Regions from separate parts of the Rhizobium bangladeshense genome, predicted to be linked through region 2. Evidence: predicted binding sites of a transcription regulator. Region 2 holds the regulator's gene; each other region holds the start of a gene.
What was found. The regulator PhoB, encoded in region 2, activates phosphate uptake and scavenging genes when phosphate is short. The targets are predictions, from matches to a motif close to TGTCATNNANCTGTCAT.
Positions count from the first base shown of each region.

Region 1 (10,272 bases), 120 kb from region 2:
CCCCGCAAGACGTGCGACCTGGATGCCGTATGAGCGGTCGGCGGCGCCCGGCCCGACCTCATGCAGGAAGATGACGTCGCCGTCCCATTCCTTGACCCGCATCGTGGCGTTCGATAGCCGGCCAAGCTTTTCCGACAGCACGGTCAGCTCGTGGAAATGTGTAGCGAAGAGGCCGCGGCAGCGATTGGCCTCGTGCAGGTGCTCGACGGCGGCCCAGGCGATCGAAAGGCCGTCGAAGGTCGCGGTGCCGCGGCCGATCTCGTCGAGGATAACGAGGGAACGGTCGCTCGCTTGATTGAGGATCGCCGCCGTTTCCACCATCTCGACCATGAAGGTCGAGCGTCCGCGCGCCAGATCGTCGGAGGCGCCGACGCGGGAGAAAAGCCGGTCGACAATGCCGATATGGGCCGTTGTTGCCGGCACGAAGGAACCCATCTGCGCCAGGATCGCTATCAGTGCGTTCTGACGCAGGAAAGTCGATTTACCGCCCATGTTCGGACCGGTCAGCAGCCAGATCGCCCCATCGCGATCGCCGGTTTTAGGCGAGAGATCGCAATTGTTGGCGACGAAGGGGCCGCCAGCCTGGCGGCGCAGCGCCTGTTCGACGACCGGGTGGCGCCCGCCTTCGATCGCAAACATCTTCGAGCCGTCGACCTGCGGTCGGCAATAGGCCTGCTCTTCGGCGAGCAGCGCCAGGCCTGCGGCGACGTCGATCACCGCGAGCGCCCTGGCGCCGGCCTTGATCGCCTCGGCTTCCGCCACGACTGCCGCCGCCATCCTGTTGAAGGCCTCGAGTTCGATCGTAAGCGCCCGATCGGCGGCATTGGCGATGCGGCTTTCGAGATCGGCAAGTTCGGTCGTGGTGAAGCGCATGGCGCTCGCCATGGTCTGGCGATGGATGAAGCGGGCCTTCGCCTCCGCCGTCTCCGTCATCGGCCCGGCATTGCCGGCGGTCACCTCGATGAAATAGCCGAGGATATTGTTGTGCTTGATCTTCAGCGATCGGATGCCGGTTTCCTCGGCATATTGCAATTGCAGTCCGGCGATGACGCGGCGCGACTGGTCTCGCAGCGCCCGGACTTCGTCGAGTTCGGCGCTCGCGCCGTCGCGCAGGAAGCCGCCATCCCGTTTCAGCAGCGGCAATTCATCGGCGAGCGTCTCGGCAAGCAGTTCTTCCAGCGGCTCGGGAAGCGCTTTCAGACCAGACAGCGCCTCGCCGAGCTCTTCAGGCAGCAGCGCGCTATCGAGCAGCTGCGCAAGGCCTGCCGCGGCTTGGAGGCCCTGGCGGATGGCGGCAAGATCGCGCGGTCCGCCGCGATCGAGCGCCAGGCGGGACAGCGCGCGCGGCATGTCGGGCACATGTTTCAGCGTGTCGCGCAGCTTGCCGCAGAGCGAGGGCTCTTCGATCAGAAAGCCGATCGAATCGAGCCGCGCATTGATGCGGCCGGGTTCGGTCAGCGGCGACATCAGCCGCTCGGCGAGAAGCCGCGCCCCGCCGCCGGTGACGGTGCGGTCGATCGCCTTCAGGAGCGATCCGTTGCGATCGCCCGACAGCGTGCGAGCAAGCTCCAGATTGGCGCGGGTGGCCGGGTCGATGAAGAGCGTTGAAGCCGCGCTTTCCCGCTCCGGCTTTCCAAGCGGCGGCCGCTCGGCGATCTGTGTCTTCTCGACATAGGCGACGGCGGCTGCGGCCGCCGCGAGTTCGGCGCGCGAGAAGCTGCCGAAGCCGTCGAGGGTCGAGACGCCGAAATAACGGGCGATCCGGCCTTCGGCGCTGGCGCTGTCGAAGAGAACCGCCGGCTGTGGCACGGCGGTGCGGCCAAGCACATCGAAGACGGGTTTGAGCTCGGCATCGTGGAAGATCGTGTCGGGCAGGATGAGCTCGCGCGGATCGATGCGCAGGATGTCGGCAAGCAGCCGCGAGCTTTCCGTTTCGGCAAGCCGGAAAACGCCGGTGGAAATATCGATCCAGGCAAGCGCGAGCGCCGGTTCGGCTCCGCCGCGGATGCGGGCAAGCGCCATCAGATAGTTCGATTCCGAAGGCGAGAGCAGCTTTTCCTCGGTGATGGTGCCGGGCGTGACGAGGCGGATGACGTCACGCTTGACCACGGATTTGGCGCCGCGTTTCTTGGCCTCGGCCGGATCCTCGATCTGTTCGCAGACGGCCACGCGGAAGCCGAGCGCGATCAGCTTCTGCAGATAGTCGTCGGCCGCATGCACGGGCACGCCGCACATCGGGATATCCTGGCCCATGTGCTGGCCGCGCTTCGTCAGCGTGATGCCGAGCGCGCGTGCGGCTTCCAGCGCATCCTCGAAGAACAGCTCGTAGAAGTCGCCCATGCGATAGAAGAGCAGCGAATCCGGATTGTTCGCCTTGATCTCGATATATTGCTCCATCATCGGCGTCGCCGAGGCGCGGCTTTCCGCCGTGGCGAGCTCGGCAGCCGAAAAGGCTTCATTCCCGGTGTCTATTCGTGCGTTCACGGAGGTGCAGTTTTTCCCAAAAAAACAGGTGCCAACCCTATCCGTGCGCCGCTATAGATGACAACTGCATTTGAGGAAGAGCGAAGCGTCGCCCACAGGACGTTGGAGGATTTATGCCCGATATCAACAAGAAGGACCGGCCGGTGACCTCGGTGACCGATCAGGAGGCGCTCGACTTTCACGCCATGGGCCGCCCCGGCAAGCTGGAGATCAATCCGACGAAGCCGATGGCGACGCAGCGCGACCTCTCGCTCGCCTATTCCCCTGGCGTCGCCGTCCCGGTCAAGGCGATCGCCGCCGATCCGCAGACCGCCTATGACTATACGGCGCGCGGCAATATGGTCGCCGTCATATCAAACGGCACGGCGATCCTTGGCCTCGGCAATCTTGGCGCACTCGCCTCCAAGCCCGTCATGGAGGGCAAATCGGTGCTCTTCAAGCGCTTCGCCGACGTCGATTCCATCGACCTCGAGATCGAGACGGAAAATGTCGACGAATTCATCAACTGCGTGCGCTTCCTCGGCCCCTCCTTCGGCGGCATCAATCTCGAGGATATCAAGGCGCCGGATTGTTTCGTCATCGAAAGCCGGCTGCGCGAGCTGATGGACATTCCCGTTTTTCATGACGACCAGCATGGCACGGCGATCATCGCCGCCGCCGGCCTGATCAATGCGCTGGAACTGACCGGCCGTGACCTTAAGACGACGAAGCTCGTCTGCAACGGCGCGGGCGCCGCGGCGATCGCCTGCGTCGAATTGATCAAGGCGATGGGCTTTGCGCCCGAAAATATCATCCTCTGCGACACAAAGGGCGTCATCTACCAAGGCCGCACCGAGGGCATGAACCAGTGGAAATCGGCGCACGCGGCAAAGACCGATGCGCGCACGCTGGAGGAGGCGATGAACGGTGCCGATGTCATCTTCGGCCTGTCGCAGAAAGGCGCCCTCTCAGCCAAGATGATCCGCTCGATGGCCGACCGGCCGATCATCTTCGCCATGGCCAATCCCGATCCCGAGATCACGCCGGAGGAGGTCGCCCGCATCCGGGACGACGCCATCATGGCGACGGGCCGCTCGGACTACCCCAACCAGGTCAACAACGTCCTCGGCTTTCCCTATATCTTCCGCGGCGCCCTCGATGTGCGCGCCTCCACCATCAACGACGCAATGAAGATCGCCGCCGTCAAGGCGCTGGCAAACCTTGCCCGTGAGGACGTGCCGGATGACGTGGTCGCCGCCTATCAGGGCAACCGGCCGCGTTTCGGGCCGCAATATATCATCCCTGTTCCCTTCGATCCGCGTCTGATCTCGGCAATTCCGGTCGCCGTCGCGCAAGCTGCGATCGAAAGCGGCGTCGCCCGCAAGGTCATCACCGACATGGCCGGTTATGCCCGCGAGCTTTCGGCGCGCCGCGATCCGATCGCCTCGACGCTTGCCAGCCTCTACGAGCGTGTCCGTCGCCGCCCGAAGCGGATCGTCTTTGCCGAGGCGGAGGAGGAACAGGTGCTGCGCGCTGCCATGTCCTATGCCAACCAGCAGCTCGGCACCGCCATCCTGCTCGGCCGCGAGGATCTGATCCAGGCGACGGCGGAGCGCGCCGGGATCGATCTCAACCGGCCCGGATTCGAGATCGTCAATGCCCGCATCTCGACCCGCGTCGAGGCTTATATCGACTATCTCTATGCCAGGCTGCAGCGTCACGGTTACCTCCACCGCGACGCCCAGCGGCTGATCCACAACGATCGCAACCACTTCGCCGCGACGATGGTGGCGCTCGGGGACGCCGACGGCATGGTGACGGGGATCACCCGCAACTATTCGACGGCGCTCGAGGATGTGCGCCGCTGCATCGACGCGAAGCCCGGCCATCGCGTCATCGGTGTGTCGCTGGCGCTCTGCCGCGGCCGCACGGTTTTCGTCGCCGATACGGCTGTGCACGACATGCCGACCGCCGAAGAGCTTGCCGATATCGCCGAAGAGGCCGCGGGCCTCGCGCGGCGCATGGGATATCAGCCGCGCGTCGCCATGCTTGCCTATTCCACCTTCGGCCATCCCTCGGGCGAACGCTCCGAGCGGGTGCGCGAAGCGGTCAAGATCCTCGATCGGCGGCGCGTCGATTTTGAATATGACGGCGAGATGGCCGCCGACGTCGCCCTGAACCGCAAGGTAATGGAGCAATATCCCTTCTGCCGGCTCTCCGGCCCCGCCAACGTGCTCGTCATGCCGGCCTTCCACTCGGCATCGATCTCGACCAAGATGCTGCAGGAACTCGGCGGCTCCACCGTGATCGGCCCGATCCTCGTCGGCTTGGACAAGCCGGTGCAGATCACCTCGATGGGCGCCAAGGATTCCGACATCGTCAACATGGCGGCGATCGCCGCCTATGGCGGTTCGTAGAGGGCTATCACGCCCGCATAGGGGACAGTGTTCTGTGCCTGGCAGATCGGCGAGATCAGCCCCTCATCCGGCTGCCGCCACCTTCGCACGGCGAACGGGGCGAGGTGATATGCCGCGGCCTTTCCGTCCCCATCCATGTCTGGTGTGGCGGTCCCCTCGTCTCGTTTGGGGGGCCGAAGGACAGTACGAGACCCGTGGCTCTACCCGGGCAAGTGTTAGGGTGAGGGGTAGCCGTTGCCCTTTACCAGACGGTAGTGCGACGAAGCGATCAGCTTGCAAAGCGGCCGGCGTCGGCGCCGTAGTAGTTCAGGTAGCGGTCGGAAATGCTGGAAATCGGCAGCACGATCAGCACGTCGGTCGTGTTAAAGGCATGGTCGATGACCGCGCTGGAGCCGACCATCGCACCAAGTCGAAGATAGCCCTTGATCAGCGGAGGCAGGGCCATCAGCGCCCGCTTCGGGTTGACGGCCTCGGCCGGCATCAGATCCATGTTGCGGGCGAGATGCGGCAGCGCGCCGACCGCCCATTCGTCCTTCGCCAGCACATTGTGGTAGAGGAAGGACAGCGCCAGCGCGTGGCTTTCGAGATAGACGCCGGGGAACGAGGCGCAGCCGAACATCGCGCTCATGCCGTGCTTCAGCGCATAAGCCCAGTTGCCCTGCCACAGAAGCTCGACGGTGCGTTTGGTGCGGTATTCCGGCAGCACGCAGGAACGTCCGAGCTCCATGAAACGCTTGTCGGGATGCCTGGCGAGCAGGCTTTCGATCTCGAATTCGGAAGCCGAGTAAAAACCCCCATTGGCGGTGGCCACATCCTGGCGCAGCAGTCGATAGGTGCCGACGATCTGGTCTTCCGGATCGCCCTCGAGCGAACGGTCGAGAACGAGAAGATGGTCGCAGAACGCATCATAGGCATCGAAATCGCGTTCGCGGCGCATGGCCTCCGGCGGCAGTTGCGCCTTCATTTCTTCGACGAAGACGCGGTAGCGCACGGCCTGCGCCGCATCGATCTCGCGTGCCGTGCGGGCAAGGCGGGTTTCCAGATTGCCGATCCGGCCGAGGATGTCGCCGTCCTTCTGCCCGGCAGCCGTCGACGGCCGTGCAGTCTCTGCGGTGACGTCACGATTCAGAATGTCAATGGAGGACATGGCGATTCTCCCGTTGCCGGCTTATCGACGCCATAAAACACTTCTGTACGACAGGAAAGTGACATATTGCATTTGCCGGCGCAACAAGCCTGTCGGTTCGGCGGCGCCTTACCGCGCCTCTGCCCGGCGGGCGGAAAGCGCTGCGACCGCCTGAACTTCCGTCAGCAGCCGCACCGGGTCCACCGGTTTCACCATGACGCGGTTGGCGCCGTTGAGCAAGACCTGGCGGCGCGATTCGTCGCTCTTGTCGGCGGTGAGTACGATCACCGGCACCGGGTCAAGATCAAGACGCCTTTCGTGGCCGCGCAGCCGCCCCAGCATGTCGATGCCGTTGCCGCCGGGCATCGACAGATCGCTAATGATGATGTCAGGCCGCTCATTTACCTCGCCGAGGGCGCAATCGAGCAGCGTCTCGAAATCTTCGACGTGATGCACCTTGTGTCCGCCCTTTTCGAGCATGACGCGCACCAGCATTGCATTGATCGGATCGTCCTCTCCGAGCAGAATGCGCAGGCCGTGTGCAGCAACCAGCGTCTCGGCCATGGGCGGGCCCAAGCCCGGCTGATTGTCGTTCAACGCGTCGCGCTTCTCCATGCCGCGCATGCGCCCGCGCAGCACATCGATCAACGACTGTTCCCGCAGAGGCCGGATGAGCCAGGCATCGAACAGGTCGAGCGGGTGGGCGCTGCGCTCTTCCGGATTGACGAGCAGAACCTTGCGCAGCCCGAGGGCGGCGATTTCGGCGCGGTCGGCGAGATGAGCCGAAAACTCCGCCGACATGCGATGGTCGACGATGATATCGGTCGGCCGCCGGCCGCCGGTCGCCATGCCGAGCAGCCTTGCCCGTGCCGTCTCGCCGTCCGCAACGAGCTGGCAGATGCCGCCGAGCGCGGTGATCGTCTCGGCGATGGCGGTGCGCGCCGCACCTGCCGGCGCCAAGAGCACGACGCTGTTGCCGGCAAGCAGCGTGTTTCGCCGGTCGGGCCGCTCGCTGCCGATGTCGACGGGGAAGCGGATCGAAAATGTGCTGCCCAGTCCCTTTTCGCTGGCAACCGTCAATGCGCCGCCGAATTCGCGCATGATGCGGGCGGAGATGGCAAGGCCGAGCCCGGTGCCGCTGCTCTTGTCGGCAATGGTGCCGCCCTGCTCGAACTCGCCGAAAACGCGCGCCTGCTCCTCCGCCGTCATGCCGGGACCGCTATCGGCCACGGTGATCAAAAGGTCGCCTGCGTCGAGCAGGACGCGGATGAAGACGCCGCCGGCCTGGGTGAACTTCACTGCATTGCCGATGACGTTGAACAGAACCTGGCGCAGCCGCGCCGCATCGAAGCTCATATTCTCCGGCACGTCGGACGACACCGTGGCGCCGATCTCGATACCCTTTTCATGCGCACGGTGGGCGAGCATTTCGACGACACTTTCCAGGAGCTTCCGCAGCGATTCCGAGCGCGGATGCAGCTCGAAGCGTCCGACTTCGATGGTGGAAAAATCGAGCAGGTCCTCGACGAGCTGCGTCAGCGCGTGGCCGGATTGGCGGATGCTCGCGAGATAATTCTGCTGCTCCTGCGTCAGCCGCGTCTCGGCAATCAGGTGCGTCATGCCGAGGATGCCCGATAGCGGCGTGCGCACTTCGTGGCTGACGGTGGCTAGCAGCCTGGATTTGGCGGCGCTGTTATATTCGGCCTTCTGGCGAGCCTCCTCGCGGCTCTGCGCGATCAGCCGCTCTTCGGTGACGTCGCGGGCAACGCTCTGCAGCAGCAGGCGGCCATTGGCGGGATCGCGGGTCACGACGTCACGCCAGAGGAAGATGCGCTGACCTTCCGGTGTCGAAATCTCGACATCGTAACAATGCGGGACGGGGCCGGGCCGGAAGGCGAGGCCGATCTCCTCGCAGGTGCGTCCTTCCGGACGCAGCCGTCCGGTCAGGCGGCGAAACGTGTCGTTGGCGGAGATGATGCGCCGGTCCATGCTGCGGCTGACGGTGATGTCGCCGAGCACGTCGTGCACATCGGCAAACAGCTTTGCGCCGTCGTTCCACTCCGGCCGGGTCTGGCGGCCGGACCTGATTGATCTCCGACGGCGAACCATCAGGACGGCGTAGCTGGCGATGACCGCGAGGCCGAGAACGACAAGGCCGCCTGAGAGCAGCAGCGGGTCGCCGGCATGAGCAAGCAGCATGAGGATCGTCGCGGCAAGGAGGCCGGCGCCGCCCAGCCAGTAGAACAGGAGGCGCCGTGTCGGGGCCGCTCCTTGACGCTCATCGGTTTCCGCAGGTGCCGCTGTGCGCGGTCGCGGGGAGGGCTGCCCCATCCGCTCCTCAAGCGGCTTGGCGACGGGTCCGCCGAAGGCGGCGGACAATCTTTCCTGCAACTGTCCCAGGCTCTGCATGCTATCTGCCTAACATGAGGCCCGTTCCGAATGCCTTCAGGAATTCGATAAGATTTTAGCGGCCGGCCTTTTTCGGCAGCAGCAGCTCCTCGAGAATGACGCAGCCGGCGCCAATGGTAATGAAACTGTCGGCGAGATTGAACACCGCGAAGGACCAGTTTTCGGTGTAGAACAGGATGTAGTCGATCACATGCCCGTAGGCGAAGCGGTCGACAAGATTGCCGATCGCGCCGGCAATGATCAGCGCATAGCCGAGATGGGCGAGCCAGCGGTCTTTTGCCGTGCGGTACCACAGCCAGATGACGAAGGCGACGATGACGAGCCGCATCCCGACGATGAACCAGCCGTCCATGCCAGATAGCATCGAAAAGGCGACGCCGAGATTATAGGTGCGGTAGAGCGCCAGCATCGGAACGACGGGAACGGCTTGCTGCAGCGGCAGATAGTGATCGACGGCGATCTTGACGGCCTGGTCGATGAGAACGGCGAAGAAGATGAAGAAGAGGATCGGCGCCGGGCGAGAAAACAGCGCGGGGCGTGCATGCGTCGGTTCGGTCATTTGCCCTCGGTAAGTGAGAGGAGATGGCGGCGCGCCTCGAAAAGCATGACAGCGGTGGCGACGGCGAGGTTCAGCGAATCGGCGCGGCCCTGCTGCGGAATGCGGGCAAGCGCATCGGCGTCTCCGGCAAGCTGGTCCGGCAGCCCGGATTGTTCGTTGCCCATCAGGAGCACTGTGGGCTTCCTCCGATAGTCGATCGTACGGTAGTCGACCGCGCCGGCCAGATGGGTGGCGACGACGGAAACGCCGGCCGACTTCCGCCAGGCCAGGAATTCCTCCGGCGTCGCCCGCGCCACGGGAACGGCGAACACCGAGCCCATGGTCGCCCGCACGGTTTCAAGCGAGAAGGGATCGGTCGTCTCGCCGATCAGAATGATACCGGACGCGCCGGCGGCATCGGCCGTGCGGATGATGGTGCCGAGATTGCCAGGGTCGCGCACCCGGTCGAGCGCCACCCACGTCTCGCCCTCCTGCAGCCGGACGCCCCTAAGCGGCGTCCAGCGTTGCTCGAAGATGCCGATGACCATTTGCGGGTTGTCGCGCCGGGTGATCGAAGCGATCACTTTTTCGCTGACTTCGAGCACCAGACCGCCCGATGCGACGGTCTTGGCCGCCATCTGCTCGACCAGCGGCTTGCCCTTGGCGGCCTTGGCATAGACCAGCGTTCGGATCGTCCAGCCGAGCTCGATCGCATCGATGACAAGCTTCAGCCCTTCGGCGAGGAAAGTTCCGCTTTCCTCCCGCGACTTCTTGTTCGTCAGCGCCTTAATATCCTTGATGATCGGATTGGCGAGCGAGGTGACTTCCTTCACCTGGCCGACCCTGCGCGGTCCCTGATCGTGGAAATCCTTGGTCATTTCGGCACCCAGCGGGAAAAGAGGGAGGTGGAAAGCGCGCGGCCCGGCGTCTTGCCGTCGAGGCCAGCCTCGCGAATGACCAGCTCGCCGGATTCGACCGCGCCGCCGGCGCCGCGCATCGTTTCGCGCATCAGCTCGTGGATAGAATAGAAGCTGGCGCGGATCGAATAGGCCGTGAGCACCAGGCCGGCCGCCTTCGGGGAGAGAATTTCGCGGCAGACATCGAGCATCAGCGGCAGATGCTCGAACAGATGCCATACTTCGCCATTCGGGCCGCGGCCGAATTTCGGCGGATCGGTGAGGATGATGTCGTAATGGCTGCCGCGGCGCTCCTCGCGCAGGATGAATTTCATCGCATCCTCGCAGATCCAGCGGATCGGCAGCTTCTCCATGTGCCCGAGCGCCTGGTTCTCACGCGCCCATCCGATCGCCTTCTTCGAC
Region 1 covers NZ_CP071612.1:390,842-401,113, forward strand. Annotated here, with positions in the region: gene mutS (DNA mismatch repair protein MutS) at 1-2,484, opposite strand, end outside; gene J2J98_RS01925 (NADP-dependent malic enzyme) at 2,598-4,880, shown strand; gene olsB (l-ornithine N(alpha)-acyltransferase) at 5,149-6,027, opposite strand; gene J2J98_RS01935 (PAS domain-containing hybrid sensor histidine kinase/response regulator) at 6,136-8,415, opposite strand; gene lspA (signal peptidase II) at 8,471-8,974, opposite strand; gene J2J98_RS01945 (TrmH family RNA methyltransferase) at 8,971-9,831, opposite strand; gene J2J98_RS01950 (class I SAM-dependent methyltransferase) at 9,828-10,272, opposite strand, start outside.
Region 1: olsB (l-ornithine N(alpha)-acyltransferase) is a predicted target of PhoB. The motif match lies at 6,075-6,091, and genes of this name have one in related genera.

Region 2 (10,272 bases):
TTCGATCAGGATTGCTGCCGTCGCATCGGTAACGGCGGCGCGGACGGCATCGATGTCGCCAAAGGGCACCTGATCGAAACCCGGCGCCTTAGGGCCGAAGCCTTCGAGATATTTCTCCTGGCCGCCGGCGGCGATCGTCGCGAGCGTGCGGCCGTGGAAGGCGCCTTCGAAGGTGATGATATGGAAGCGCTCGGGGTGGCCCTTGGAGAACTGATAGCGGCGCGCCGTCTTGACGGCGCATTCGAGCGCCTCCGCGCCCGAATTGGTGAAGAACACCTTGTCGGCAAAGGTTGCGTCGGTCAGGCGCTTGGCGAGGCGCTCCTGGCCGGGGATCTCATAGATATTGGAGAGGTGCCAGACCTTATCGGCCTGCTCCTTCAGCGCTGCGACAACGTGCGGATTGCTGTGGCCGACCGATGTCACGGCGACGCCGGCGCCGAAATCGAGATAACGCTCGCCGCCTTCGGTGATCAGCCATACGCCCTCGCCTCGCTCGAACCGCAGCGGGGCGCGAGAATAGGTGTCATAAAGCGGCGCGGCTTCAGCCATGGCGCGGGTCTCCCAATGTTGTCATGCCCGGACTCCGGCTAAAGACACCAAGCCCGACAAATTAAAAATGCCGCCTTTCGGCGGCAAGCGGTACTATTTCCTTTTCGCGCTGCAATGTCAACAAAACTGCGGCCTTAGCGCATGCAGCAAGCTAGTACAGGGGCGTTTCCGGCCTTCAACAGGCATTATTGCAGAAATGACACGCGGAGGCAGCAAGTTGGGGAAAACTTGAAATTCGATTCATCCGGATTCCCGCGACTCTTGTCACGGAGTCAGCCTCACACTAGGTTAAAGTTCAATTACTAGACTGCATGCGGCGGAACTAGTCACCAAAATTGATCAGGCGTTTCTTGTTTCGGAGGCTTCCGGGACAACGGTGAGGGATTCTGCCATCACCAACGCAAAAGGTGGAGACAGGGCATGAACTGGACAGACGAGCGGGTCGAGAAACTCAAGAAGCTTTGGTCGGAAGGACTGAGTGCCAGCCAGATCGCGGCGCAGCTTGGCGGGGTCAGCCGAAATGCCGTCATCGGCAAGGTGCACCGGCTGAGCCTTCCCGGCCGTGCCAAGGCCGGCGGCACAGCCACAGCGGCGCGCACGCCGAAGCGCCAGACTTCAGCGCCGCGTGCGCCGAACTACGCCTCCCGGATCACCACCCGCACCGTTACCCGCCAGCAGGGCGCAACGATGCTGAAGGAAGAGATCGAGGTCGATGCGGTCGAGGAGATGGAATATGTGCCGGCCGGCAACGTAGTCGTGCCGATTTCCCGCCGCCTTGGCCTGACGGAGCTGACTGAACGCACCTGCAAGTGGCCGGTCGGCGATCCGCTGAAGGAAGACTTCCATTTCTGCGGCTGCGAGTCCCCGGACAACTCACCCTATTGCGGCTATCATCAGAAGCTTGCCTACCAGCCGGTCAACGAACGGCGCCGGGCGGCTGCACGGGCAAGTTGAGCGGGCTGCATCCACGGACAAAAAAACGGGCCGAGTGGCCCGTTTTTTATGATCGGAGTGGGGAAGCGACCTTTGTGTTTGGCAGCAAAGCCGACCACACTTTCCGTCATCCCAGGGCTTGACCCTGGGATCCGCAACCAAGCACACCACTTCAATTGTTTCCCTGCAGTTCGATGCTATCGCGCTTCTCACAGTGCCAGCCGCATGGATCCCAGGGTCAAGCCCTGGGATGACGGAGGGGAGATGGTGCCTGGACAGGTTGGCTCTGCAGGCGCGATGGAGAGGTGGCGCCGAGACGCACAGCCCTCGCAGGCGCGATGAATTTGCGGCAAAAGCGCCGCTTCACAAGCTGCATCAGCGGGCGTTAGGCTAGAACGCCAACCCACACTCCGTCATCTCAGGGCTTGACCCTGGGATCCACAACAGGCACTCGGCTTCGATAACTTCCCTGCAGCTGAATGCCATCGTTCCTCCCGCAGCGCCAGCCGCATGGATCCCAGGGTCAAGCCCTGGGATGACGGAGGAGAGGTGGTGCCTGGATGACCGAGGTGAGGCCGTGCTGGCTCATACCCAGCGCCGGTGCGATGAAGGGCCTGGGAACCGCTGCACGGGCGGGAGCGCCGGCCACATGCACTCTCCTCAACCTCAGGCCTCCATCGAGTAACCGGCGCCGCGGACGGTGCGGATGACGTCCTGCATGTTGGAGAAATTCAGCGCCTTGCGCAGGCGGCCGACATGGACGTCGACGGTGCGTTCGTCGACATAGATGTCGTGGCCCCAGACGCCGTCGAGCAGCTGCGAGCGGGAAAAGACCCGGCCTGGCGACGACATCAGGAATTCCAGCAGGCGGAATTCGGTCGGTCCGAGGCGGACCTCGCGGCTCTTGCGGTGGACGCGATGGGTTTCGCGATCGAGCTCGATATCGCCGCATTTCAGCACCGACGACAGCACTTCAGGGCGGGCACGGCGCAGCATCGCCTTGACGCGGGCGACGAGTTCGGGGGTCGAGAACGGCTTCACGACGTAATCGTCGGCGCCGGTGGACAGCCCGCGCACGCGCTCGCTCTCCTCGCCGCGCGCCGTCAGCATGATGATCGGCAGCCGCTCGGTTTCCGGCCGCATGCGCAGGCGCCGGCAGAGTTCGATGCCGGAGACGCCGGGCAGCATCCAGTCGAGGATCAGAAGGTCGGGCGTGCGCTCCTGAAGCCTGATTTCGGCCTCGTCGCCGCGCAGGATGGTATCGACCTCGAAGCCTTCCGCTTCCAGGTTATAGCGAAGAAGTACGCTCAGGGCTTCCTCGTCTTCAACAACTGCGACTCTCGGGATCATGCGTGTCCGTCTCCTCGCGCAAAAGCCTTAAACCGGGGCGATTAAGCAGGCGTCCTGCGCATCTTCAGAAATTGGCTGCGACCTCTTTGCGCGCCCCGAACGGGCGCGCACGCAAGTGGTTGGTCCGGGCGGCTGGCCCGGTCCGCTGGTTCGTGACGATTATTCCGTCGCGGCGCCGACAGTGTTGGCGCTGTCATCCTTGGGGCGATCGCCTTCCGGCTGGGCGCCCGTTGCCATGTAGTAGATAGTCTCGGCGATGTTGGTGGCGTGGTCGCCGATGCGCTCGATGTTCTTGGCGCAGAAGAGCAGATGCGTGCAGCTCGTGATGTTGCGCGGATCTTCCATCATGTAGGTCAGCAGCTCGCGGAACAGCGACGTGTACATCGCGTCGATCTCGTTATCGCGTTCGCGGATGGCGGTCGCCTTGTCGGCGGCGCGCGTCGTATAGACGTCGAGCACTTCCTTGAGCTGGACCAGCGCCAGCTCGGACAGGTGCTCGAGACCGCGGGCGAGCTTGCGGGGAACGCCGGTGCTCTGCACGGCGATGACGCGCTTGGCTGTGTTCTTGCCGAGGTCGCCGACGCGTTCGAGATCGGCGGCGATGCGGATCGAACCCATGATTTCGCGCAGGTCTGCGGCCATCGGCTGGCGGCGGGCGATGGTGACGATCGCCTTGTCGCCGATTTCGCGCTCGGTGTGATCAAGGATCACATCGTCGGAGATGACCTTCTGCGCCAGCGCCGTGTCGCCGTTGACCAGCGCCCGGACGGATTCCGCGACCATCTGTTCGGCCAGGCCGCCCATTTCGGAAATCCGCCTGGACAGGAACTTCAGATCATCATCATAGGCAGAATAAATATGTGTCGATGCCATTGGGCTTTGTCCTCGAATAACGGGAAGGCTTCGGATCGCCGCAATCAGCCGAAGCGACCCATGATGTAGTCCTGGGTACGTGGATCGTCCGGATTGGTGAACATCTTGTCGGTGTCGTTCTCCTCGACGAGGTTGCCGAGGTGGAACATGGCGGTGCGCTGCGAAACGCGCGCGGCCTGCTGCATGGAGTGGGTGACGATGACGATCGTGTAATTCTCGCGCAGCTCGTGGATCAGTTCCTCGACCTTGGCGGTGGCGATCGGGTCAAGCGCCGAGCAGGGCTCATCCATCAGGATGACTTCCGGGCTGACGGCAACGGCGCGGGCGATGCACAAGCGCTGCTGCTGGCCGCCCGAGAGGCCGGTGCCGGACTCGTGCACGCGGTCCTTGACCTCGTTCCAGAGGCCGGCGCGCTGCAGGCTGGTCTCGACGATCTGGTCGAGATCGGCCTTCGACTTTGCGAGACCATGGATGCGCGGGCCGTAGGAGACGTTTTCGTAGATCGACTTCGGGAACGGGTTCGGCTTCTGGAAAACCATGCCGACGCGGGCGCGAAGTTCGACGACGTCGATATCCGGATCATAGACGTCGTCGCCGTCCAGCGTGATCTTGCCGGTGACGCGGCAACCCTCGATCGTGTCGTTCATGCGGTTGAGGCTTCGCAGGAAGGTCGACTTGCCGCAGCCGGAAGGACCGATCAGGGCGGTTACGGTGTTTTCGCGGATGTTCAGGTTGACATCGAAAAGCGCGCGCTTCTCGCCGTAGTATACGGAGACATCCTGTCCGATCATCTTATACGGGACGTTGCTCATCTTCTGATCCAGCGCCTTTTCAACTGCAGCTTCCGTCAACATGTTCATGATGTTTAACTCCGTTTACCAGCGGCGCTCGAAGCGACGACGCAAGAGAATGGCACCCATGTTCATGGCAACCAGGAACAGGAGCAGGACGATGATGGCACCCGAAGTACGCTCCACGAAGGCGCGTTCCGCCTCGTTCGCCCACATATAGACCTGCACGGGCAGCGCCGTCGAGGGATCGAGCGGCGTGGTCGGTGCATTGGCGACGAAAGCGACCATGCCGATCAACAGCAGCGGCGCGGTTTCACCGAGCGCGTGCGCCAGACCGATGATCGTGCCGGTGAGGATGCCGGGCATGGCAAGCGGCAGGACATGGTGGAACACCATCTGCATCTTCGAAGCGCCGAGGCCCAGGGCTGCAGCGCGGATCGAGGGCGGCACGGCGCGCAGTGCGGCGCGGGTGGCGATGATGATCGTCGGCAGGGTCATCAGCGTCAGCACCAGGCCGCCGACCAGTGAAGCCGAGCGCGGCAGACCGATGAAGTTGATGAAGACGGAGAGGCCGAGCAGACCATAGACGATCGACGGAACCGCGGCGAGGTTGTTGATGTTGACCTCGATCAGGTCCGTCAGCTTGTTCTTCGGCGCAAACTCCTCGAGGTAGATCGAGGCTGCCACGCCGATCGGCAGAGACAGAACCAGCACGATCAGCATCAGATACAGCGAGCCGATGAGGGCGACGCCGAGGCCGGCAGCCTCCGGGCGGCTGGAGTTGCCATTGACGAAGAGACCGGTGTTGAACTCCTTGGTCAGCGCACCGCTCGCCTTCAGCTCGTTCATCCAGCCGACCTGCTTGTCGCTGACCTTGCGGTTCTTCTCCTCGACCGAAAGGTCGATCTGGCCCTTGTTGGCGCTGTCGATATTAGCATCAGCGAGCAGCGTGACGTTGACGGTCTTGCCGATGATCGAAGGATCGGCGACCACCATGTCACGCAGCTGGATCGGCGCGCCCTTGGAAAGCATGGCCGTGGCCTCACGCACATCGGGACGGCTGGATGCATTGATGTTCAGCTGCTTGACGATCGCATCGCGCAGCAGAACCGGATAGTTGGCGGCGATCAGCACCGAAGGGTCGGTCGCGCGCTTGTTGTTCGGGTCGATCGTCTTCTCGGCGAATTCGATCGGCAGGGTGATCGACGTCTGCTGGAAGGCCGTGTAGCCCTTGCCGATCACCGTCCACAGCAGGATGAAGAGGAAGATGAGGCCGAAAGCGATGGCGGCGATGCCATAGGCCTGGAACCGGCGCTCGGCGGCATAGCGGCGTTTGATGCCGATATCGCGGCGCGGCGGCGCCTTGGAAATGGTTCCGGCGACGGGAGAAACAATATTCGTCATTCGTACTGCTCCCGATATTTGCGCACGATGTAGAGCGCATAGATGTTGAGGCAAAGCGTGATGCAGAACAGCGTGATGCCAAGGGCGAAGGCAACCAGTGTCTGCGGCGAGGTGAACTCAAGGTCGCCGGTGAGCTGGTTGACGATCTTCACGGTCACCGTCGTCATCGGCTCGAAGGGATTGATCTGGATGCGGGCGGCGACACCGGCGGCCAGCACGACGATCATGGTTTCGCCGATGGCGCGCGAGGCGGTCATCAGCAACGCCCCGACGATACCGGGGAGAGCCGCCGGCAGGACAACCTTCTTGATGGTTTCGGAGCGCGTGGCGCCGAGACCGAGCGAACCGTCACGCAGGGCCCGCGGCACGGCGGTGATGATGTCGTCCGACAGCGAGGAAACGTAGGGGATCAGCATGATGCCCATGACGATACCGGCTGTCAGCACGCTCTGCGCCTGGATGAAACTCGCATAATTGCCGGAGAGCAGGCCGCTGATCTGAGCGGAGAAATCGCGCAGGAACGGGCCGACGGTGACGAGGGCGAAGAAGCCGTAGACGATCGTCGGAATGCCGGCGAGCACTTCGAGAAGCGGCTTGGCGATGCCCCGCAGCTTCGGCGAGGCATATTCGGCCATATAGATGGCGGCGAAAAGGCCGACCGGCACGGCAACGAGCATGGCGACAAGGCCGATATAAAGCGTGCCCAGCAAGAGCGGGATCAGGCCGAACTGGCCGAAGGACGAGCTGCCAGCGCCGGCAAAGCGCGGATCCCAGACGGTACCGAAGAAGAATTCGTTGGCGGGAACGACCGCAAAGAAGCGCGCGGCTTCGGACAGCATGGACAGCACGATGCCCACCGTCGTCAGGATGGCGATCGACGAGGCCAGCAGCAGCCCCCATAGCATGACGCGCTCGACGCGGTTGCGGGCGCGGAAACGGGGCGCGATGGCGCGCAGCGCATAGAAAGCGCCGGCAACGGCGAGAGCGAAGACCACCGCTGTCATGGCAAGCCGGCTCGTCATGCTCATCGAATTGAGCGTCTTTGCGGCTTCGACCATGTAAGGCTGCGGCTGGCCGGCGAGCGGCACGCCCTTTTCGCTGAGCTTGGCCTGCAGCGCCGCCGGGTCGGTGGACACTGCCGCTACCTCGTCGGGAGTGAGCATCGTCAGCCCGCGCGCAACCGTCGCTACCATCGAGTAGCTCAGATCCTGCTCGACCGCGGCCTGCGCCTTGACGTCGGCAGGGAAGGCGTCGCGAACCGAGGACTGGACAATTCCAGGGCTGACGGAGAGCCAGACGCAGAGGACGATGAGGGCAGGAAGAACAGCCCAGATCGCGGCATAGGCGCCGTAATAGGCCGGCCGTGAATGCAATGCGGAGGACCTGCCTCCGGCAAGTGCTGCGGCACGGCTGCGCGCCACCAGATAGGCGGCGGCGCCGATCACCACAAGGCACAAAAGTATGACGGATGTGCTCATTCGTTACGTCCCCAGGCCCGAAGCCCCAATAAGCCCGGCGGCTGCATCAGCCTGCCTTCAGCTTCCAATCATTGGAGAAGGAAAACCCTGCAGCGAAAAAGCCGGCACGCAGGGGCATAAAGCAATGCCGGCGCGGGCTTGAAGCACCGCGCCGGCAAAGTCATTACATGGCCTTACCAGCTTCGACGTCCTTGCGGATCGCTTCGCGCTCGGCATCCGGAGCGGCAACGAGGCCGTATTCGGCGAGCGGGCCGTCAGGGCCGATCATCTGGTCGGATACGAAGAAGTTGACGTATTCCTTCAGGCCCGGAACAGCGCCGAGATGTGCCTTCTTGACGTAGAAGAACAGCGGGCGGGAAACCGGATAGGTGCCGTTGGCGATCGTTTCGGTGGACGGAACGATACCGTTCACGGTGGCGACCTTCAGCTTGTCGGCATTGTTTTCGTAGAAGGAAAGGCCAAATACTCCGACCGCGGTCTTGTTGGCAGCGATGCGAGACAGCGTTTCGGTGTAGTCACCGTCGATGTCGACTGCAGCGCCGTCCTTACGGACTGCGATGCAGGCCTTGCCCTGAGCGGCCTTGTCCGAAACGGCGGCTTTGATGACTTCTGCAGCGCCCGATGCTTCGCAGCCAGCTGCCAAGACCTTTTCCTCGAAGACTTCGCGAGTCCCGTGCTTTTCGCCCGGGATATAAGCGGCGATATCAACAGCCGGAAGCTTCGGGTTGACTTCCGACCACTTCTTGTAGGGGTTTGCGACGAGCTTGCCGTCGACGACGACCTGGGCGGCGAGGGCCTTGTAGATGTCGGCCGGAACGTAAGCGACATCGGGGTTGCCGGCATCGGTCGCGAAAACGATGCCGTCATAACCGATCTTGACTTCCTGGATATCCGTCACGCCGGCTGCCTTGCAGGCTTCGATCTCGCTTTTCTTAATAGCGCGAGATGAGTTAGCGATGTCGATGGTGTTTTCGCCGACGCCCTTGCAGAATTCCTTGAGGCCGGCGCTGGAGCCGCCGGATTCGACGATTGGCGTCTTGAAGTTGGTGAAGGTCTCGCCGAAGGACTCGGCAACGATCTTTGCGTAAGGCAGGACGGTGGACGAACCGGCAACCTGAATCTGGTCACGGGCGACGGCTGTGCCAGCGAACGCAGCAGTTGCAGCGAGCGCGGCAACGGTGAGCTTGAAGGTGTTCATTTGAATCTCCCGGGCATTGGGCTTGTGTGATGCGGCCTGTAGAGAGGCCCTCGCATTGCCTTTTTTCATCGGCGGGACTCTCTTAGCGCTGTAAGCACCGTCCTTTTATGTCAAATCGGTGAAACATTTATGACAGGTTATGTTTTTGATATCACACCTAAATTTTCAGTGATGCTGTCCGATTTCTTCCAAAAGACAGCGACGTTCGATCACCAGCCCACCTCACGTTGCAGAAACGTGCAAAGATGGGTGGTCGGTTGTAGCGCGCGTGGCTTCATTGAAGTCGTGACGTGTGATCTGCCCCTCATCCGCCTGCCGGCACCTTCTCCCCATAAACGGGGCGAATGGGATATGCCGCACCCTGTCCGTCCACCGCGAGCCTCTCGCGGGGCACGTCCCCTCTCCCCGTCAGAACGGGGAGAGGGTTAGGGTGAGGGGCAAATCACATGGCACGCCATCGCTGCCCCGGAAAGAACCCTCGCCGCCTTAACATCCATCCCCGCCTCAGAAGCGCACCGTGAAATCGGTGCCCTTGCCGACTTCGGACTTCACGATCAGCCGGGCGCGGTGGCGGGTCAGGATATGTTTGACGATGGCAAGGCCGAGGCCGGTGCCCTTCTTCGAGCGGCTGTCCTCGATGCTGACGCGATAGAAGCGTTCGGTCAGACGCGGCACGTGCTCGGCCGGGATGCCCGGCCCCTTGTCTATTATGCTGACCTCCACGGGCTGACCGGCGTCGTTCTTCAGCCAGACATCGACGATCTTGCCTTCCTGGCCATATTTGCAGGCATTCTCCATCAGGTTCTCGAAGACCTGGACAAGTTCGTCGCGGTCTCCCAGCACCTCGACCTTGCCGTCGGGCAGATGCAGGTTAATGTCGACGCCGACATCCTTGGCGAGCGGTACGAGCGAGTCGCGGACATGGCCGAGCAGCGGCACCAGATCGACCTTCTCATCCGGCGCGATGTGCGATTTCAGCTCTAGGCGGGAGAGCGACAGCAGGTCATCGACCAACCTGCTCATGCGGGTGGTCTGATCGAACATGATGCCCAGAAACTGCGCCTGGGCCTTCTGATCGTTCTTCGCCGGGCCCTGGATTGTCTCGATGAAGCCGCGCAATGAGGCAAGCGGCGTGCGCAGCTCATGGCTGGCGTTGGCGACGAAGTCCGATCGCATACGGTCGATGCGGCGGACCTCCGATATATCGCGGAAGGACAGGATGAAAAACCGCTCATGCTGCCCCTCGGCCTGGAATTCGACAGGTGCGCTTCGGACGATATAGACACGCTCGGACGGCAGCCGCTCAGAGTGCTCGATCTGGTTCGGCGCATTGGTGGCGATGGTTTCGCGCACCATGTCGAGCACGCCGGGCGAGCGAAGCCGGGCCGATATGTGGGCGCCAAGTGCCACCTCGCCGAAAGCCTTTTCGGCGGCACGGTTCTGGAAGAGCACGGAAGCGTCGTCCGACAGCACCATGACGGGAATATCGAGGCCGGCAAGCGTAGCGGAAACCTCGGGCAGGCGGCTCGGCGGCGCTTCCGGCTCCGTCTCCACCGGCTCGACGGGCTCGGCCGTAAGGACGGGCGCCTCATTGAACAGCGCGGTGAAGATCATGACGAGCAGGAGGACGAGCACGACCCACTTGTTCATCCCGGCGGCAAGAGCGGCAAGCGCGCTGAGGATGGCCGCAAGCAGC
Region 2 covers NZ_CP071612.1:508,726-518,997, reverse strand. Annotated here, with positions in the region: gene J2J98_RS02510 (aspartate aminotransferase family protein) at 1-549, opposite strand, end outside; gene J2J98_RS02505 (GcrA family cell cycle regulator) at 970-1,503, shown strand; gene phoB (phosphate regulon transcriptional regulator PhoB) at 2,149-2,832, opposite strand; gene phoU (phosphate signaling complex protein PhoU) at 2,992-3,705, opposite strand; gene pstB (phosphate ABC transporter ATP-binding protein PstB) at 3,750-4,565, opposite strand; gene pstA (phosphate ABC transporter permease PstA) at 4,581-5,900, opposite strand; gene pstC (phosphate ABC transporter permease subunit PstC) at 5,897-7,378, opposite strand; gene J2J98_RS02475 (substrate-binding domain-containing protein) at 7,542-8,576, opposite strand; gene phoR (phosphate regulon sensor histidine kinase PhoR) at 9,081-10,272, opposite strand, start outside.

Region 3 (10,272 bases), on a different replicon from region 2:
GAGCCGGCCATGCCGCTGCCTCGAAGCGGGCCGTTCATCATCGCCGGCTACGGTGAGGTTTCACTCGATGCCGCAACCGTTCTGTCGCGCTATTATGATGAAGAGAACCGGATGATTCAGGTGATGTCGGCGGCGGGCAAGCCGGGTGAAGCGATCGACGACATCAGCTTTTATCAGCCTTGGGACAGCGTCGTGCCCGTCAGCCAAAGCGAATGGAACCGCTGGACCGGGCCGAATGGCCTGATCGGCCAGCCATCTTATGATGCTGATGGGATCCTCTATAACCGATTCTGGGGCGACGGGCCGGAACGGGCGCAACTAGTGGAATTTGTCGAAAAGGTCGACGATGGTGAGGCGCAGCGCTCCATCCATCAGACCTGCATGTTGTATTACCGCCCACTTGGCTCGACGCGGGAGATGCTTCTGATCAACGTCGAGCGCGACCTCGATCTCGGACAGAGGCAGGCGGGCAGCTCGGTGGAATTTCTGATCGGTTATGGATTGGCTCCGGCCGACGTTCGTCGCGTCTGAGAGACTTGTCGATTTCAATGGAGGACTTTTTCGATGCTCGACTACGTGGCGGGGCTGCCTGCTTTCCTCGGTTATTTCGCCGTCGGTCTTGCCGCATACGCGGTTTTCGCGGTGATCTATACCTGGTTGACCCCGCAAAAGGAGGTTCAGCTTATTCGCGCCGGCAATCTTGCGGCCGTCACGGCTTTCTTAGGCGCACTTGTCGGCTTCAGCCTGCCTCTGGCTTCGGCCGCAGCCAATTCGGTCAGCATCGTCGACTATATCATTTGGGCGGTGATAGGCACTCTGGCGCAGATCCTCGCTTTCTACATAGCAAACTTCACCATGAAAGATCTGCATGACAAGATCACTGCCGACGACATCGCTGCCGGTATATGGGGCGGCGGAATCGCGCTCGTCGTCGGTATTCTCAACGCCGCCTGCATGACCTATTGAGGGAGGGAAAGATGCGCAGACGCATGAGCGGGCACAGGCGACCTTTCCTGGCCCTTGGCACCATCGCTGCCTCAACCCTGGCGCTGTCCGGCTGCGGCGAGGAGGCTCCTTCGGATATAATGTTCACTTCCGTCGACCAATGCGTGGCCGCTGGCATGGATCGGCAGGTCTGCCAGACCGGCTATCAGGATGCCATGCGCGCCCATCTCGCCGCAGCGCCGCGTTTCAATGGCATGGCCGCCTGCGAGGCCGAATACGGCAAGGGCCAGTGCACCGAACAGCCGGCCAACACTGTCACCAACAATGGCGGCGGAGGCGGCAACTTCTTCGTGCCGTTCCTGGCAGGCTACGTGCTGTCTTCGGCACTCAACAATATCAGCGACTATTACGACTATCGCCGGCGCCAGGAGGCGAGTGGTTCCTATTACGGCTCGACGCCTATCTATCGCAACCGCTCGGGGCAGACGGTCACAACCACCGTTCGTTCGGGCAGCGACAGCGTGACGGTGCCCTCGCGCCAGAGTGTCAAGCCGGTCAACGTCAATACCCGCACCGTTGCCCGGCAAGGCTTCGGCGGCCGTTCGTCCTTCAGTTTCGGCGGCTGACATGAATCGCATCACCCTTCCGGCGCGTCCTGACTGGCGTGACAAGGCGCGGGCCGTCGGCTTCGGATTTCACGTCATGTATGGCGAGCCCTATTGGCTCGATGATGCCGCTTATACGTTCACGCTCGATGAGATCGAGATGCAGATCGAGGAGCCGAGCCAGGAACTGCATGATATGTGCATGGATCTGGTCGGCGAGATCGTCAGCAGCGAAGAGTCGCTCGACAGGCTGGCCATTCCGGAGGATCTGCGGGATGTGGTGCAGCGATCTTGGCAGCGCCGCGACCGGCACCTCTATGGCCGTTTTGATCTTGCTTATGACGGCAACGGCCCGGCCAAGTTGCTCGAATACAACGCCGATACCCCCACCTCGGTATTCGAGACGGCCTATTTCCAGTTCAACTGGCTGACCGATCAGGTTGCTTTGGGTGTTCTGCCCAAAGATTCGGACCAGTATAATTTCCTGCAGGAAAGCCTTGTCGAGGCGTTCGACCAATTTCCCAAGGAGTCAATCTTCCACTTCGCCGCGATAACCGACAATGAGGAGGATCGAGGCACGACGGTCTACCTCATGGATTGTGCGGTGCAGGCGGGCCATCGCGTCGAGCTTCTGGACATTCGGGAGATCGGCATCGATGCGCAGGGTCGCTACACCGACCTCAAGGATCGGGTGATCGACCGTTGCTTCAAGCTGTACCCATGGGAATTCATGCTGCGCGAGCCCTTCGCTCGCGAACTGGCGCGCTCCGGCGATGTTTTCGTTGAGCCCGCCTGGAAGTCCGTGCTCTCCAACAAAGGGCTTCTGCCGCTGCTCTGGCGGCGCCACCCTAATCACCCGAACCTGCTGCCGAGTTATTTCCACGATGACCCGGCCGCTTCGACCCTGACCGACTACGTGCGCAAACCACTCTTGTCGAGAGAAGGCGAGAACGTGACGATATTTCGAGAGGGGAGGGAGCTGATTTCCGCGCCCGGCGATTATGGCGACGAAGGGTTCATCGTTCAGGCCTATGCACCGCTTTTCGAAAGCGACAGCGGTTTTGCCGTGCTTGGCAGCTGGATCGCCGGCGACCGTGCCTGCGGCCTTGCCGTCCGCGAGGACCGCTCGCGTATAACCGCAAATCTATCGCGTTTCGTGCCGCACGTCATAGTCGGGTAAATGGATCGGCGAAGCAGTCGTCCGTCTCCCATGGTCTCAAACGCGAGGCCGTTTTTGAGCGTCGGACACCGGCAGGATTTTGGACTGCTTTGCCTGCCCTTGTCGTCGGGGAGGCCACAGTCGTTCCGCTTCATAAAACTGTCACCGAACCTTGGCATAGCTCTATCGATTTCCGATATCGCTATCCGAGGGGGATTGATGCAGGACGGAATCTATCGCGTGCTCTTTCTATCACGGCGCAATTCCGCACGTAGCGTGATGGCTGAAGCAATCCTGAACAAGATCGGCAAGGGACGATTCAAAGCCTTCAGCGCTGCTGTCGATCCGGCGCCGGTGATCGAGCCCACCGTCCTGCAGCTGCTTCGGAACGAAGACTACCCGATTGAAGACATCAAGCCTCGGCATTTCCGGGATTTTGCGGATGCTGGGGCGACCGACCTGGATTTTGTCTTCACCCTCAGTGATACCGCCGCCGGCGAAGCGCTTCCGGAATGGCCGGGCCTGCCGATCACCGGGCATTGGCGCTGTCCTGACCCGATCCTTGTCGAAGACGAGGCTTGGCAACGCAAGCAGGCCTTTATGCAGGTCCTGACCGGGTTGGAGAGGCGCCTGAACATCTTTATCAACCTGCCATTTGCTTCGTTGGATCGGATGAGCCTGCAGCACCACATCAAGGACATTGGTGACGCGGAGAAGGCTTAGGGCTCTGACGCTGGAATAGTTAGCGACGTTCAGAGAACAGGCAACCTGGCCAGCTACAGGGTGGTTCGTGTGGCTGCATCGAGCGCCGTTTCCTGACAATGGGCAAGCAGATCCCCGTCCACCGTGATCATCTTCCGGCTTGCATTTCGGAGGCGGAAAGTTGGTTGGAGTTGGCCTTTTGCAGAGAATGACGCTCCAGAGACAGCTTCACCCACCTCATGCCGACGGTCACTCGTTCATCATCCGGTTGTGATCTTACAAAGATAAAGCCGCTGTCGGAATTGTTCCAAGAAACAACAAAGGAGAAGCACCATGGCTAATATCGACACCAGCAAATTGTCCTGGGACGAATGGGACGAACTGCAAAACCCACCGCCGGCCGAAACCGATTTCGACCGCGTCGTCGAATCGGCTGTTTCACGCCGCGGTTTCCTCGGTGGCATCCTAGCCGTCGGTTCAGCTGCCGCCGCAATGGGGACGCTCGGCAATCTGATGTCCTCCACCTCGGCGCAGGCGCAGGACACCGATTCGCGCTTCGCGTTCAAGCCGATCCCTGTCTTCACCGACAACACCGTGCATGTCCCGGAAGGTTATGCCTGGAAGCCGCTCGCGAAGTGGGGCCAGCCGCTGTTTTCCAATATCCCGGATCTCGATCCTGCCAACGGCGTAAGCGTCGAAAACTCCGACAAGGTCTTCGGCGAGAACACCGACGGCATGGAACTGTTCGTGATCGGCGACCGTCAGGTCATCGCCGTCAACCATGAATATGTAAACAACGAAATCAATCTTCCGCACAATGAAAAGGGCATGCCGAAGAGCGCCGACGATGTGAAGATCCTACAGAACCTGCAGGGTGTCACCGTCATGGAAGTCGCCGAAGGCGAAAAGGGCTGGGAAATCGTGGTCGACAGCCCGTTCAATCGCCGCATCACCCATCTGACCCCGATGAAGATCTCCGGTCCGGCCGCCGGTTCCGATCTTATCAAGACCGAAGCCGATCCGAACGGCACCGACTGTCTTGGGACCTTCAACAACTGCGGCGCCGGCAAGACGCCGTGGGGCACCTATCTCACCTGCGAGGAAAACTTCAACGGATATTTTGGCTCGTCCGATCCGAACTTTGCCATGCCCGACGACTTCAAGCGCTACGGCATCGCAGCCGAAACCCGGTATGGCTATGAGGTCTTCGATCCCCGTTTTGACGTGTCGAAAAACCCGAACGAACCCCGGCGCGCCGGTTATGTCGTGGAAATAGATCCGTCCAATGCCACGTCCACCCCGATCAAGCGCACCGCGCTCGGCCGCATCAAGCACGAGAACGCCGCTGTCGTGATTGCCCGCAATGGTCGCGTGGTCGTCTACATGGGTGACGACGAACGTGGCGAGTTCCTCTACAAATACGTTTCGAACGGCATCTACGTGCCGGGCGTCGACACCTCCAAACTGCTCGACGAAGGCACGCTCTACGTCGCCAAGTTTGTTGATGACGGCAATGGTGAGTGGCTGGCGCTGACGCCGGAAACGACCGGCATGAAGATGGACGAGATCCACGTCTTCACCCGCCAGGCCGCCTCGAAGGTCGGTGCCACGACCATGGACCGTCCGGAGTGGGTCGCCATCAACCCGGTCGCCATCGAGGCCTATTGCGCGCTGACGAACAACACCAATCGTGGCGTGAAGAATAATGCCGGCGGCGACGAAATGCCGGTCGGCGGTGCCAATCCCCGCGAGAAAAACGCCTACGGCCAGATCGTGCGCTGGTATCCGGAAAATGAGGACCATGCCAGCGGCAAGTTCAAGTGGGATCTGTTCGTCATGGCCGGCAATCCCGACGTTCACAAGGATGCCTATGCCGGCTCGTCCAACATCAACTCCGGCAACATGTTCAACTCGCCTGATGGCATGATGTTCGACTCGACCGGTCTCTTGTGGATCCAGACGGACGGCGAAGACACCAACGAAGGCGACTTCCTCGGCCAGGGCAACAACCAGATGCTTGCCGGCGACCCGGCGACCGGCCGCATCGAACGTTTCCTGACCGGCCCGAAAGGCTCGGAAGTCACCGGCATGACCTGGTCGGCGGATAAGCGGACGATGTTCGTCGGCATTCAGCACCCCGATGCGCCCTTTCCAGACGGCGAAGGCAAATTGCCGCGCTCGACCATCCTTGCGATCAAGCGCGCCGACAATGCGCTTGTCGGATAGCCACTGAGCGTCACAACGACAGATTGGGAGGCGCTGGTTTCAGCGCCCCCTCGCAGGTCTCGAACATCGCCTTTGATCGCGGTTCGTCGACTTCTCGATGTCCTCGCGCAAATGGTCCATGGTTCCTGAAGGCGCGTCTGCATCCTTGCAGACGGCGCCGAGCCGTCACATGCCAGTACCTTGGACGAGAGGAACTTCGCGATCATGCCAGTAGTTTCGACGACGCTCACGGCAGAACGTCGAGCGGTCACGGCTGAGGGTGCGTGCGATCTCTGCCTGACTGATCTTCCTCGCATGCATCTGCGCGTTCGTCCAAACTCAACTGCACGAAAGAGCGGGCCATTCCATCCTCCTGTAACTATGGCGGTTATTCTCCTAGCTGCATTTGAAAATGGAATCCGCCCCCTACTTTAAAAAGTGGCATAATACTATTTATGGAACTTAGTCTCCGATTTTCTTTCGACGTCCTCAATGATGGAGGCAATACCAAGAGGCGGAAGCCCGCACCATCCGCTCCACCTTCCGCAGCATGAACGAGGGTATCGCGCTGTTCGATCCGCGCGGCCGACCGATCACCATGAACCGCCGTGTGATCGAGTTGGTCGGCTGGTCTGGTTCGGTCAGGAAATTGACGCTCCGCAGTTCGTAACGTCGCTGCCAGAGATCGATCCGGCACTCCTGCCGGCCGAGAACGATGCCGGCCTCCTGTCCGACCGGTCAGTGCTACGCCACTCGGACGCGCCTGGGTGGCTTTGGCCACTCGAGCGCCGGCCGCGAGTTGCGAAGCGGTTCTTCAGGAACCGTGATACTCGGGCGGGACCTCTCAAGCTCCCGCCTGAAATTTACCACTTAAAACTCTTCCCAGCTTTCGTTCGCCACTGCGACAGCCGCAGACCCCTTCACCGCGAATGCGTTCGCGACCTTGCCGATCATGCCGCGGACAGGCGAGGCAACGGGAGCTGGGGTCACTCCGGCTTTCGCGAAGGCGCTTGTTCGCCGCTGCGACGCGAGCGGATCAACCGTCTGGGTACCGAGCTGAAACTGTCCAATCAAGCCGCGCAGTCGACTCGCCTCATTTGCAAGTGTGGCTCCGGCGGCATTCGCTTCCTCGACCATGGCGGCGTTCTGCTGGGTCACCTGGTCCATCTGATTGACGGCAGTATTGACCTCGGACAGCCCTACCGACTGCTCGCGCGACGAGGTGGCAATCGCGTCCATATGTTGGTTGATGGTGACGATGTATGTTTCGATCGTCCTCAGCGCTTCGCCTGTGTCGCTGACGAGCTTGACCCCATTTCCGACCTCGACAGATGAGTTGCGGATCAGATCTTTGATCTCCTTGGCAGCAGTGGCCGAACGCTGGGCCAGTTCACGGACTTCCTGAGCGACCACGGCAAAGCCCTTGCCCGCGTCTCCTGCGCGCGCCGCTTCCACCCCCGCATTGAGCGCCAAAAGGTTGGTCTGGAAGGCGATGTCATCAATGACGCCGATGATGTTGGAGATCTGGTTCGAGGATTGCTCGATCTTGCCCATGGCATCGACCGCATTGGCGACAACCGCACCAGACTGGCGGGCGCTGTCGTTTGCCTGTATCGCGACGCTGCGGGCCTCTTCGGCACGTTTGGTGGAACTGGCCACATTGATGGTGATCTGGTTGAGGGCCGCAGCCGTTTCCTCGAGCGAGGCGGCCTGCTGCTCGGTGCGTTTCGAAAGATCCTCAGCGCTTTGGCCAATCTCACGGGATCCGGAATCGATCGAGCCGGCCGCCTCCGAGACTGAAGCCATCGTCTCCCTCAGCTGGGCGACGGCCTGATTGAAGTCAGCACGCAGGCTCTCAAACTCCTCGGCAAAGGACTTCGGGAGCTGGAAGGCGAGATTGCCGGCGGCAAGCTGCTTCAGGCCATCCGCCAAGCCGGATGTCGCCTCAAACATCGCCTCGGCGCGAATGCGTTCCTGCTCGGCAGTCCTGCGGCGCTGCTCTTCGGACTCGTTGCGCTGCGCGTTCGCTTGCTGCTCAAGGCGCCGGTTCTCCAATGCGTTGGTGCGGAACACTTCGACCGCAGCTGCCATCTCGCCGATCTCATCGGCGCGTCCTGCGTAGGGAATTGGCGCGTCAGCATCACCACCTGCAAGTCTCTTCATAGATGCGGTAATCGCTTGGATTGGTCTGATCAAGGTTGAAGACAACAGCACCAGTGAGACTGCTATGACGATGATGGTGGCCGCAATACCAAAGACGATGCTCCAAAAAGTGCGGTTGGCTGCAGCCGCAGAAGCCGCTGCACGCTCGTCGAGCAGCGAGGCTTCTTCGTCAGATATTTCTTTCGCGATCGCACGGATGGAGTCCATGTACTTCTTACCAGCGCCAGAGATCTCCATGTCGCGAGCTTGGTCGATGGTCGTGGCCTCGCGCATCAAGGCGATTTCCTCGCTCATCACCTCGTTCGTCCAACCATCGACCTGAACTTGAAGGTCCGCCAGCCTCTTCTGCTGTGCGGCATTGTCAGACGTTAAGCGCTTGGTCAGTTCAAAGGCTACCCTGAACTGAGTTTCCCCCGCCTTTTGCGGATCGAGAAACTGCTCGTCGCCTGCCAGCAGATAACCACGCAAGCCAGTCTCTTGATTGACCATCCCCGCAATCATTTCATCGACTGCCCGAAGAACCTTGTACGTATGCTCAGTCCAGCCCGTCGCTTCCTGTTGTGTGCTGGACGATCCCATGCTGATAAGGTTGACGGCAAGTCCAACCAGAAGGATCAGACTGAACGATATAACGAGCTTAGCCATCGTCCGAAGATTGGCAATGAATGCGAACAAAATACTCTCCAGTGCGTGCGGGATGCTCCCGCCTCGCGCATATTCATCTGCATTGGGGAACAGCTAAGACCGATTTCATTCCGGACCCCTAAAATTTGAGGGATTTGATTTAAGGCTTGGTAAAGCACCCGCCCGAATTCTTGTAAATACAAGCGCTTAGACTGTATCGTCGGTACGATAACGGACAGAAGAGGACCGCACGCCTGGATAAATCGAGTGTAATGAGCTGAAAATATTCTTTCTGGCCGAACATTCGACCACGCAGGTGAATGGAAGCGTCCCGATCTCGCTGATGCTGCCAAGAATGGCGGCGACCCCAAGTGCGACGCGGAGCATTGCGGCGACTCCGCGTTGCAATGTTTCATCATTCGCAGGCTTGTCCAAGACCGCCTTAAACAAATGATTGTTGGCCTCCGGGGATCCGGTTTACCGGATTGCAATCGTCGCCCGGCATGGCAATGGGAAGGAGGAACAACCGCGGCTCGATCTTGATTTATAATGGAAGCAGTGATCCAGGATAGCAGGTGACCGCCATCGAGACCTTTAGACCTAGAGTTCGCGTTATCGATCTTGAGACCGGCGGTAACGGCCCGAACGACGTTTGCGAGATCGGATGGCAGGACGTCATCCAAGATAGCGATGGCACCTGGGAGGTCACTGCCGAACGCGGCGCGCTGCTAGTAAATCCCGGCCATCCGATCTCGGCGGACACTATGGCGGTCCACCATATCCTCGACGTTCAGGTCGCAGACGCACCCTTCTGGAAAGAGATTGCCGCAAGCATTCTTCGGCCACCCGGCCGCATCGACGCGCTCGCAGCCCACCGAGCAGCCTTCGAGCAGCGCTATTGCACACCAAGATTCACCGGCGGCACACCATGGATCTGCACATGGAAGTGCGCGATGCGGGTCTGGCCGGATCTGCCGCGGTTCTCCAACCAGATGCTCCGGTATCAACGCATGCCTTCGGGTCTCGTCCATGAGATCGGCCTGCCAGCGCATCGCGCCATGCCGGACGCCTATGTGACCGCGCACCATCTTCGCGATCTCCTGAACGCGTCATCACTTCTGCAGCTTCTGAGCTGGAGCAACGAGCCTGGACTCCTGCCTCGCGTCCCATCGGGACCGGATCGGGGAAAGGGCTGGGATCGGCTGACGGACGAAACGCTGCAAGAGTTTGCTCGAGACCGGGATGCTGACATCCGCTTCAGTGCACAGACCGAACTGAGGCGTCGGGGTGAGTACACCGAGCAGTCGGTCGTCGAGTCGGCGCAGAAGTCCTTTCTCTGAGCTCGCCGGCGAACGACCGATCGCTATACGCCCGGCGGTCGTAGTTCGTCGTCCGGAGCCCTCTTGCGCAGGAGCAATCCTATTCTAGATCTAAGCTGGCGGTCGACTCGAGGCCTGACGCCACCGTCCTCAACGTCTCGGTCGGCCATCAGCTCCGTCAGTGGCCGCGTAGCGTCGGCCTTGGCGAGCGTCACCCCTAGCGTTCAACCAAGACACCATGGCTGCTTGGCTATTACGCACTGACGACCTTTCGTCAGCCAAATGCCGAGTGGTGCGTCCCTACCCCGCAATAAGTCCGGCCCTGCGCGCCACCGCCTTGATGTGTGCAAGACCGCGACGGTAGCCCGGGACATCAAAGTGCTCCAGCATCAGGGGAACCTCACGTTTCAGCTTGGCGATTTCAGTTACATAGGCATCGTAATCCAGATTGCCTTCGCCAGGCACGACTTCATCCAGATGAAAGGAGATTGTTCCCGGCCCTCCCTTCATCACCAGGTCCTTGGCGTGGCATGAGACGACCCAAGGACCG
Region 3 covers NZ_CP071613.1:43,281-53,552, forward strand. Annotated here, with positions in the region: gene J2J98_RS21180 (DUF2491 family protein) at 1-531, shown strand, start outside; gene J2J98_RS21185 (DUF350 domain-containing protein) at 565-966, shown strand; gene J2J98_RS21190 (DUF1190 domain-containing protein) at 978-1,571, shown strand; gene J2J98_RS21195 (glutathionylspermidine synthase family protein) at 1,573-2,730, shown strand; gene J2J98_RS21200 (arsenate reductase/protein-tyrosine-phosphatase family protein) at 2,929-3,432, shown strand; gene J2J98_RS21205 (PhoX family protein) at 3,745-5,637, shown strand; partial or broken gene J2J98_RS21210 (PAS domain-containing protein) at 6,116-6,369, shown strand; gene J2J98_RS21215 (methyl-accepting chemotaxis protein) at 6,487-8,424, opposite strand; gene J2J98_RS21220 (DNA polymerase III subunit epsilon) at 8,979-9,743, shown strand; gene J2J98_RS21225 (sugar phosphate isomerase/epimerase family protein) at 10,023-10,272, opposite strand, start outside.
Region 3: J2J98_RS21200 (arsenate reductase/protein-tyrosine-phosphatase family protein) is a predicted target of PhoB. The motif match lies at 2,859-2,875, and genes of this name have one in related genera.